DNA from 3 places in the Halobacillus sp. K22 genome. Region 1 is predicted to be linked to each of the others. Evidence: riboswitches for the same ligand, from Rfam matches in the RefSeq annotation. Region 1 holds a riboswitch; each other region holds the start of a gene.
The links. Region 1 has a riboswitch for S-adenosylmethionine ahead of ACTWPM_RS16205 (methionine biosynthesis PLP-dependent protein). Riboswitches for the same ligand answer to the same signal wherever they lie in the genome.
Positions count from the first base shown of each region.

Region 2: another riboswitch for S-adenosylmethionine. It lies ahead of ACTWPM_RS12245 (methionine ABC transporter ATP-binding protein); the one in region 1 lies ahead of ACTWPM_RS16205 (methionine biosynthesis PLP-dependent protein).
Region 3: another riboswitch for S-adenosylmethionine. It lies ahead of metK (methionine adenosyltransferase); the one in region 1 lies ahead of ACTWPM_RS16205 (methionine biosynthesis PLP-dependent protein).

Region 1 covers NZ_JBQQCN010000025.1:30,502-33,779, reverse strand. Annotated here, with positions in the region: gene metC (cystathionine beta-lyase) at 1-851, opposite strand, end outside; gene ACTWPM_RS16205 (methionine biosynthesis PLP-dependent protein) at 848-1,957, opposite strand; SAM riboswitch class I at 2,037-2,141, opposite strand; gene ACTWPM_RS16200 (hypothetical protein) at 2,404-2,667, opposite strand; gene ACTWPM_RS16195 (YdhK family protein) at 2,916-3,278, opposite strand, start outside.
Region 2 covers NZ_JBQQCN010000015.1:91,772-95,049, reverse strand. Annotated here, with positions in the region: gene ACTWPM_RS12265 (toprim domain-containing protein) at 1-130, shown strand, start outside; gene ACTWPM_RS12260 (thioredoxin family protein) at 141-455, shown strand; gene ACTWPM_RS12255 (hypothetical protein) at 555-881, shown strand; gene ACTWPM_RS12250 (TlpA family protein disulfide reductase) at 874-1,299, opposite strand; SAM riboswitch class I at 1,366-1,474, shown strand; SAM riboswitch class I at 1,623-1,730, shown strand; gene ACTWPM_RS12245 (methionine ABC transporter ATP-binding protein) at 1,803-2,828, shown strand; gene ACTWPM_RS12240 (methionine ABC transporter permease) at 2,821-3,278, shown strand, end outside.
Region 3 covers NZ_JBQQCN010000015.1:7,089-10,366, reverse strand. Annotated here, with positions in the region: gene pckA (phosphoenolpyruvate carboxykinase (ATP)) at 1-533, opposite strand, end outside; SAM riboswitch class I at 1,112-1,224, shown strand; gene metK (methionine adenosyltransferase) at 1,450-2,646, shown strand; gene ACTWPM_RS11810 (gamma carbonic anhydrase) at 2,812-3,278, opposite strand, start outside.

The sequences.
Region 1 (3,278 bases):
GGATAGTAAACCTCTTCCACAAGTGAGTGATCTTGCAGGTGAGAGACGATCTTCAATGCCGAATCCGACGATTGCTTCAACCGGGCCCCGAGTGTCTTGATCCCCTGGATCAGCTGGTAGGAATCCTGAGCGCCAAGAATGGAACCGAAGGAGTTTTGAATAAAAGCGAGTCTCTCTCCAAGTTCTTCATTTTTAGTAACGGCGAGCCCTGCAATGATATCGCTGTGCCCGGATAAAAACTTGGTGGCACTATGCAGGACAATATCGGCGCCTAGCTCAAGCGGGTTCTGATAGAGCGGTGTCATGAATGTGTTATCCACGAAGGTTAAACAGCCATGGGCTTTAGCAAGCTTTGCCACTCCTTCAATATCTGTAATATTTAAGCAAGGGTTTGAAGGGGTCTCTACATAAATGACTTTTGTATTGGACTGGATTGCTCGGCTCGTTTCGTTAAGGTCAGTCATATTAACGAAAGTGTGATCGATATTGTATTTACCGAGCATTTCGGTAATTAACCGGAATGTGCCGCCATAGACATCTTTGGAAACAAGTACATGGTCCCCGGCGGAAAGCAGCATAAAGGCAGAGGAGATAGCTGCCATTCCTGAGGAAAAGGCGAGGCCGCGCGCGCCGCCTTCCAAGTTAGCGATCGTATCTTCAAGCACCTGTCTCGTTGGATTGCCGGACCGGCTGTAATCATAGGGGCCCATCGTATCGAAGCTTTCCTGATGGAAAGTGGACGATAAGTAAATCGGGACGTTCACAGCACCTGTAGCCGGTTCTTGATGACTTCGATTATTCGCAGAACCATGGATGAAACGAGTTTCCAACTGATCGTTTTCTGGCCTCATTGTATTTCCTCCTTTTGAATAGCAGAGAGAGCCTGCTTCAAATCTTCAATCAGATCTTCTTCATGTTCTGTACCTACGGAGAAGCGAAGCAGCCGGTCGCAGATTCCGCGTTCTTCCCGTTCTTCTTTTGGAATATCCGCATGGGTCTGCGTTGCCGGGTACGTAATGAAGCTTTCCACTCCTCCGAGACTTTCGGCAAAAGAGATGACCGACAAATTCTCAAGAAATTCAGAGATACTGGAAGGATCCTCAACTCGGAAAGAGATCATTCCTCCTTTTCCAGGATAAAAGACTTCTCTAATGCCCGGATCGTTTCTTAGAAACTCAACAATGGCCTTCGCATTCGCCTGCTGTTTATCGAAACGAAGCGGCAGGGTCTTTAATCCACGTATTAAGAGCCAACAGTCAAAAGGGGAGAGGACAGCACCTGATGAATTTTGGAAGAAAGCGAGCTTCTCACAAATCTCTTCTCCTTTGGCGACGACCACACCGGCTAATACATCGTTGTGCCCGCCAATATATTTGGTAGCGCTGTGGATCACAATGTCCGCTCCTAAATCCAGCGGCTGCTGAAGATAAGGCGTTAAGAATGTGTTATCGACAATGAGCAGGAGGTTGTGTTTCTTAGCAATCTTTGAAACTTCTTCTATATCCACTTCCTGCAACAGCGGATTAGTCGGCGTTTCAAGAAAGATAGCTTTTGTTTTCTCAGTAATGACACTCTCGACATCCGTGAAATCGGAGTAGGTCGAATGAATTTGATAAGCATCTGCATAGTGTTCGAGTAACCGGTATGTCCCGCCGTAGATATCTTCCGCGACGATCAATTCTTCGTTTGCACGGAACAGGGAGAGGATCAACTGAATAGCTGCCATTCCTGAACTGCAGGCGAAGGCTTGATCGCCGTTTTCAAGCTGGGCCATGCCTTCTTCGAGAAGATGGCGTGTCGGGTTTTTCGTGCGGGTATAATCATATCCGGTGGATACCCCGAGTGATTTATGCTGATAAGCGGTCGATAAATAGATGGGCGGATTCACAGCCCCTGTTTCTTCATCACTGTTATTTCCTAGCTGGGCTAGTATCGTTTCAATCCTGTTCCGTGCCATGGTGATCATCTCCTTCGTAAAAAAATGGATATAAAAAAGGACCTCCTTGAAGAAGAAGGTCCTTTATGTATAAAGAGTCTCCTTATCTTCAAGGTATAACTACTACCTTCTGGATTTAGCACCGTGCCAATGGCTGGTTGCTGAGGTATCAAAGGGCCAGTCCCTACACCTCTCTGGATAAGTTTTATTATTATGTAATTTTTGGAAAAGCAACTGTTGAACACTTTACATGAAAGGTATGCTTAAATCAAGAATGATATTAAAAATTACTAAAAATTTCTTTCAAAAATTAGGCGGTTATCATTTCGCTTGCGATTTACAATACAGGAAAACAATTCAAGAATCAAGAGAGTTTTCAGAAAAAAATAATTTTTCTAAAACTGATACTTTGTTTGAAAAAGATCATTTAACCCCCCAGTCCACCTAAAGACAGGGGGGAAATGATTTTATGCATATTGCTGAAGCTGCTTAAACATTTGTTCGCCTTCTTTGTTCAGGACGTTCCCTTTTCCATGACACTTCGCGCATTTCTTCATGTAACTGGTTTCTTCGACGGCCATCTTCCAGGCAAGTGTCTCATTCGCATAGTTAACACGCTGGTAATGATCAACAATTAAATTGGCTTTACCATCATCATATTCCTTATACTTTCCAGTTCCATGACAAAGAGGGCATACGTTATATAAAGTACTCACCGATTGAGTTTGCATTACGCTCACTTCCTTATAGTTTATTATTATAAATTATGATTGATTTTACGTAATATTCAGTCTATTTGCAAGGTAATTTTCTGTGTTTTCCAAATATAAAAAAGAAAAAAAGTCATGAAAGTGGATAGAACAAGGGTCAGGGCATTTGTTAAGATATTGTGAACGCGCGTAGGAAGAGAGAGGATATAGTTTTATATAAGTGTAAAATAGTCATTAAGAAACCCCCGATTGACGGGGGGCTGTAATTTCTATTTAGCAGATAATTCGGCTTCTGTAACCCACTTATGATTGGTCACTTCTTGTCCGCTGTCCGTGTCTGTATAGTCCACCATATAAACCGTTGTTTCTTCGGCAGATTCCACTTGGGCTTTAGCTCCACTCATTCCGTCACTATGGTCTGCATTCACGGTTACTTCTGAACCTGGATCTAACTTTTTCTTGGAGGGATCTTTTACTTCTTCATGAATGATCCATTTATGATTCTCCACTTTGTCACCAGTGGTAGAGGATGTATAAGATACGCTGTAAGCGGTGGTTTGATAGGCTCCTGTTATCGTTGCTTCTGCTCCATTCATTCCAGGCATATGCTCAGCGTTAATCTCAGCCTTACT
Region 2 (3,278 bases), on a different contig from region 1:
AGAGCTCCCTCATGCCGTACACATCTATATTGATAAAGCATTTCGTGAAGTGGCAGCCACGCCAGAACCAGAATTAGCCAGAGCCTTATTAAACAGGCATTTCCACGTAAAGCCCATCTATCTCATTTAGGAGGATCATTGTGCAGGAAATAGATAACAAGTCAGCAGGTCACGAGTTAGAAGAACAAAAAACTGGATTGACATTCATCCATACTCCTTTTTGTGGGACCTGCCACTTGGCCAGAAAAATGCTTACGGCTATAGAGGCCACTTATAATAAAGAATTATTCAGGGAATGCAATGCTTCTCTGCATCCTGACTTAATGAAAACTTATCAAATAAAAAGTGTACCTTGTCTATTAATTACACATCACGGGGAAATAATAGAGAAAGTTTATGCCTTTCATTCTGTTCCTTTTATGTACGATAAACTTTCTGAATATGTAAAAAAATAAATGAATTACCCGGGAAATGACGAACGATTTTTCGTTATTTTAAAAGGGTTGACTCCTCCTTATCAAGAATTTATTTAACAAACAAAGGAGGAGTTAACAATGGTGGAATTCATACAAGATTGGGTTAAACAAGTGAATCAGAGAACAGATCTTTTGCCCAGTTGGCGGGAAAGAAGACTTAACGTAATTCTCCAGGTTGGCAATCATAGAATTTACATGTATATAGACCAGTCAGGGGTGCATCTCAAAACAGATCAACAGGAAAACGGACTAAATCTCATTCACCTGCAATCTTCCAGTACCATTATGAAAACTTTGTTTATGGGTGAACAAAAATTAACTTCTCTTCCCCAGGCGACGATTAAAGTTCAAGGGGCATACCGGAATATTTTGTTTATCGAATCACTCCTGTTATTGGCTAAATGAGTTCGCCCAGAGATTCTACAATGGATAAGAAATCTGCTTGATCACCGAATTGTGAATGGATAAAACCATCCTTGTTGATAATCACAGTAGTAGGTACACCTTCACTGTTGAACAAGTCATAGATCGTTCGACCATGGTCTTTAAGAGCAGGCTGAGATAAAAACTTTTCTGCATATTCCTCTGCCTCAGCTTCGCTCCGTTCACGGCCAGATACATTTATAGTAACCATCTTGACTTTCTGATGGTCCATTGTTTTATATAACTGCTCTTTCTTAGGTAAATCCTTCCCGCTGTCGGGGCACCATGAGGTCCAAAATGTAAGAACAATTACTTTTCCCAGATCCTCTGTAGTATTATAAGAGCCTTCCTTATTTAAATAAGGAAGTTCGAAACTTGGCGCATTCCTCAACGTGACCACTCCTTAATTGTTGACTTAATTTATAGCCCCATGCTAACATAATCATTAATTTAATAGCGACATCTTCACTTATCCAGAGAGGCGGAGGGACTGGCCCATTGATGCCCGGCAACCGGTTTATGCAGATGAACACGGTGCTAATTCCTGCAAAGTATTTTACTTTGGTAGATGAGAAGAGTGTTCTAAATGAACTCTTCTAATTTAAGGAAGAGTTTTTATTTTGTCGAATTTATAGGAATATTATCAAGTTGACACGAAATTCTAACAATGCTAGAATCCTCTTTATGGTACGTACACGTATTAAAGTGATAAAAAATTAAAATCTCTTATCCAGAGAGGCGGAGGGACTGGCCCGTTGATGCCCGGCAACCGGCAAGCTAAGACTTGGTAAGGTGCCAATTCCTGCAAGGTAATCCTTGTGAAGATGAGAGAACAGATAAAGATTGTTACGCTAACCTTTCTGTTCTCAAGCAGAGAGGTTTTTTTATTGGAGGGAAGACGACATGATTTCAATTAAAGGCTTATCTAAAGTCTTTCGAACGAAACATCAGGAGGTCCGTGCCGTCGACGACCTAAGTTTACAGATAAAAAAGGGAGAAATATACGGGGTTATCGGTTACAGCGGTGCTGGAAAAAGTACTTTCATAAGGTTGTTAAACCGCCTGGAAGATCCAACGGACGGCAAGGTCACCATTGATGAGCAAGATTTGACTTCTTTAAACAAAGGGAAACTGCGAGAGGCCCGGCAGGAGATTGGGATGATTTTTCAGCATTTTAATCTTTTGTGGTCTCGAACTGTTCACGATAATATCGCTTTTCCACTTGAAATAGCTGGTGTACCTAAAAGCGAAAGAACCAAACGTGTTAATGAATTAATAGACCTGGTAGGCCTTAGTGGACGAGGCAATTCTTATCCATCTCAGTTAAGCGGCGGTCAGAAACAAAGAGTAGGAATAGCTCGTGCGCTAGCGAATAAACCTAAAGTTCTTCTTTGTGATGAAGCTACTTCTGCTCTTGACCCAGAAACGACAGATTCCATTCTTGATCTATTAGTAGATATTAATGAGAAGCTTGGACTGACAATTGTACTCATTACCCACGAAATGCATGTAATCCGAAAGATCTGCCATCAGGTAGCAGTTATGGAACAAGGTAAAATTGTGGAACAGGGAGACGTACTTGATGTTTTCCTTTATCCAAAAGAACAGGTTACTAAGAAATTTGTCGATCAGGTAATGGGAGACCCTGAGCGGGAACATTCACTTCAACTTATAAAAGATACGTATAAGACTGGAGAGATTCTTCGTCTGCACTTCGTAGGTGAGAGCACCAATCAGGCTTTAATCAGTGAAGTTTCCAGGAAGTTTGTGTTAGATGTAAACATATTGCACGGAAAGATCACTCAAACCCAAAAGGGTGCGTATGGAACGATGTTTGTGCAATTCCTGGGTGATAAAGAAGAAATTACGCGTGCGATTGAATATATTCAATCCACCTCTGTGGAAGTGGAGGTGAGCCCGGATGATTAATCAATTTTTCCCAAACGTCACTATGGATGATTTAATAACAGCTACCAACGAAACGCTCTACATGACGCTTATCTCTGTAGCTGGAACGTTTGTTTTAGGTTTACTGTTAGGTTTACTTCTTTACTTGTCAGGTCCTGGGGGTCTGTGGCAGAACAAGATATTAAACTGGATTACTGCTTCAGTTGTTAACATATTCAGAGCTATACCTTTTATCATTTTAATTCTGTTATTATTCCCATTTACTGATTTTCTCATAGGCACTATTCGGGGCCCTAAAGCGGCACTGCCCGCGCTAATTATAGGTGGGGCACCGTTCTATGCACGACTTGTAGAGATTGCATTGAAAGAAGTAGATAAAGGTGTCATCGAAGCTGCTAAATCGATGGGGTCTAAATCTTCTACTTTGATTTTTAAGGTGCTGCTTCCAGAGTCAATGCCAGCCCTGGTTTC
Region 3 (3,278 bases), on a different contig from region 1:
ATCATAATAAAGGCTTCCGAATTGGTTCCATCCACTGCTGGATCTGCTTTAAATGTAGGTGCAGAGATGACCGTGAATTCTGCCTCATGATTCTTCTCTTCGTCTTCATCGGGTCTGATAAACATTTGGTGGGCGAATAAGTTATGCCATGCAAACTCATTAATCACCTGAATGGGAAGACGGAACTTTTCATCTGCTCCTGCGTATCCTTTAAATACGAATAAATCATTGCGGTTCTTTAAGTAATCCAGTACTTTATGATAAAGGTTTACAAATACATCATCTTCAATAGATTGATTTACTTTGCCCCAGTCAACCAATTGACTAGACTGGTCATCCTTGACGATGAATTTATCGTTGGGAGACCTTCCCGTATAAGCACCGGTTGTTGCCTGGATGGCACCTTTGTCTGTCAATGTTCCTTCGTTGCGATCCAGAACCCTTTCCACTAGCTGAGGGACCGATAATTGATGGTGGACATGGTCTTGAGCTAATAAAAGATTCAATTCTGACATTTGATTAATGGCACTCATATGTGTCTACCCGCCTTTATAAGAAGATTTTAATCCAAGCTATGTGTTAATCTGAACATTAGTATAACACAATTGATTTATTAATCCATACTAATAATGAAAATGCTTTCAAAATTTTTTTAAGGCTTTTCTTTAAATCTCGAAAGGTATTTTTTTAGCTGGATGAGGTGGAAATTGAACGCCAATCGCTTTCGTGTTGGCGTGCCTGCCTCCTTCTCATTCTTAGATAGAAATGTGCAGGGAAATCCGCATCATCGATTACTATAGACCTTTATAGGAAGGCCAACCTGAAGATGAAAATAATCCGCCCACTTATTTTCTGGTGAGCTTTGTAATTAATTTCTTCCTTTAATATGGAGAATATAAAGGAAGGAGAATGAGAAAAGTCATATGAATTATACTATGTAGGAATGGCGGGAAGGTTTAATACTTTTCCCAAAAAAAAGCTGGGTGCCCCTAAAAGTGAAAATAAGAGATTGAATTAAGGCTACGATCCTAAAAATAGGTATTTTTCACGTCATTAATGCTTTAATTGACATTAAAGTACGTTTTCGATACGATATCCTAGAACGGAAACTCTCTTATCCAGAGTAGGTGGAGGGACAGGCCCTTTGAAGCCCAGCAACCGTCATGTGCAATATGACATGGTGCTAACCTGAAGCAAGGACGAATACTCCTTGGACGATAAGAGCGAAAGGAAGCAGCCCCCTTTCCTCGAGTCAGGAAGGGTTTTTTCTATTTATAAGGCAATATCTAAACCACCTGATATGCCTATTGCTATTCCAAATTGCTTGCACCTTAGGTTGTGACATCCATAAGAAAAGAGCATAGATTGAAACTATGAAAAAGTTTCTACACATACTGGTAAAGAGTTCCGTCTAATACTTTGTACTTACAGAAGGAGGAGTTTTTCAGAATGCCAGCCAATCGCCGGTTATTCACATCAGAATCTGTTACAGAAGGTCACCCTGACAAGATTTGTGACCAGATCTCTGATGCCATTTTAGATGAAATTTTAAAAAATGACCCAAATGCAAGGGTTGCATGTGAGACAACGGTAACAACGGGACTAGTACTTGTTTCAGGAGAAATCAGTACCAACACGTATGTTGATATTCCAGCCATTGTTCGTAAAACAATCAAGGAAATTGGATATACAAGAGCTAAATTTGGATTTGACGCTGATACGTGTGCTGTATTGACAGCAATTGATGAGCAGTCTCCTGATATTGCTGGCGGCGTGGATGTTGCCTATGAATCCAGAGAAGGCCAGATGAGCGATGATGAAATAGAAGCTATAGGCGCAGGAGACCAGGGTTTGATGTTTGGTTTTGCCAATAATGAAACCAAAGAATTGATGCCTTTACCAATTTCATTAGCCCATAAACTTTCCAAACGGTTATCAGATGTACGTAACGATGGAACGCTGGAATACTTGCGGCCAGATGGGAAAACACAAGTGACGATTGAGTACGATGCTAATGATCAGCCTGTTCGCGTAGATACGATCGTTATATCAACTCAGCATGCTGAAGAGATTACACTTGAACAAATAAAAAAAGATCTTAAAGAACAGGTTATTGATCCAGTTGTTCCGAGTCATTTAATTGATGACAGTACCAAGTACTTCATTAATCCTACAGGCCGCTTTGTTATTGGAGGGCCTCAAGGGGACGCTGGACTAACAGGTAGAAAAATTATTGTTGACACCTATGGTGGCTATGCCCGTCATGGCGGCGGGGCATTCAGTGGAAAAGACGCCACAAAGGTAGATCGTTCTGCTGCTTATGCAGCCAGATATGTAGCTAAAAATATTGTAGCAGCTGGTCTTGCTGATACAGTTGAAGTGCAGTTAGCCTACGCTATTGGGGTGGCACAGCCTGTGTCCATTTCCATCAATACCTTTAACACAGGAAAGGTAACTGAAGAGGACCTCGTTGCAGCGGTAAGAGATCTGTTCGATCTTCGTCCAGCCGGTATCATTAAGATGCTTGATTTACGCAGGCCTATCTATAGACAGACTGCGGCTTACGGGCACTTTGGCCGCACAGATGTAGAGTTTCCATGGGAGAAAACGGATAAGGCGGATAAATTAATACAACGTTTCAGTTAAAGGAACAGTTACTATATTTTAAAAAGGGAACTCCTTAAATAGGATAGTTCCCTTTTTTTGAATCCATCTCATGTAGAGTTTAACCTTAAAATCAAATCGGAAGTTTAACAGTTTTTTTAAAATAAACGTAAGTGGTCTGGTTTGTACTGGGAGAGTTATCCAGGATCAATCTTGCAATCCTTTGTAATATTGACCTTTCTCTATATAACTGGACCGGATTCGATTCATTTCTTTTATGTCATCTTCGGTCAATTCACGTACAACTTTGGCCGGCCTGCCGAAAGCAAGGGTGTTCGGAGGAATCACCTTTCCCGGAGGTACGAGACTGCCGGCGCCAATAAAAGCCTGTTCTCCTATTTCAGCTCCGTCCAGGATTAAGGCTCCCATGCCTATTAAAGCATTTTTCTTAATATGCGGAGAGTGAAGGGTAACTTGATGACCAACCGTCACACCATCTTCAATTACCAATGGAAGATTTGGACTTTGATGCAGCAGACTTAAGTCCTGAATATTCACATTGTTGCCAATATGTACGGATGATACATCTCCTCGAATAACTGTTTTAAACCAAATGCTTGAGTAAGCACCGATCGTTACATCCCCCGTTATTACAGTATCTTCAGCGATATAAG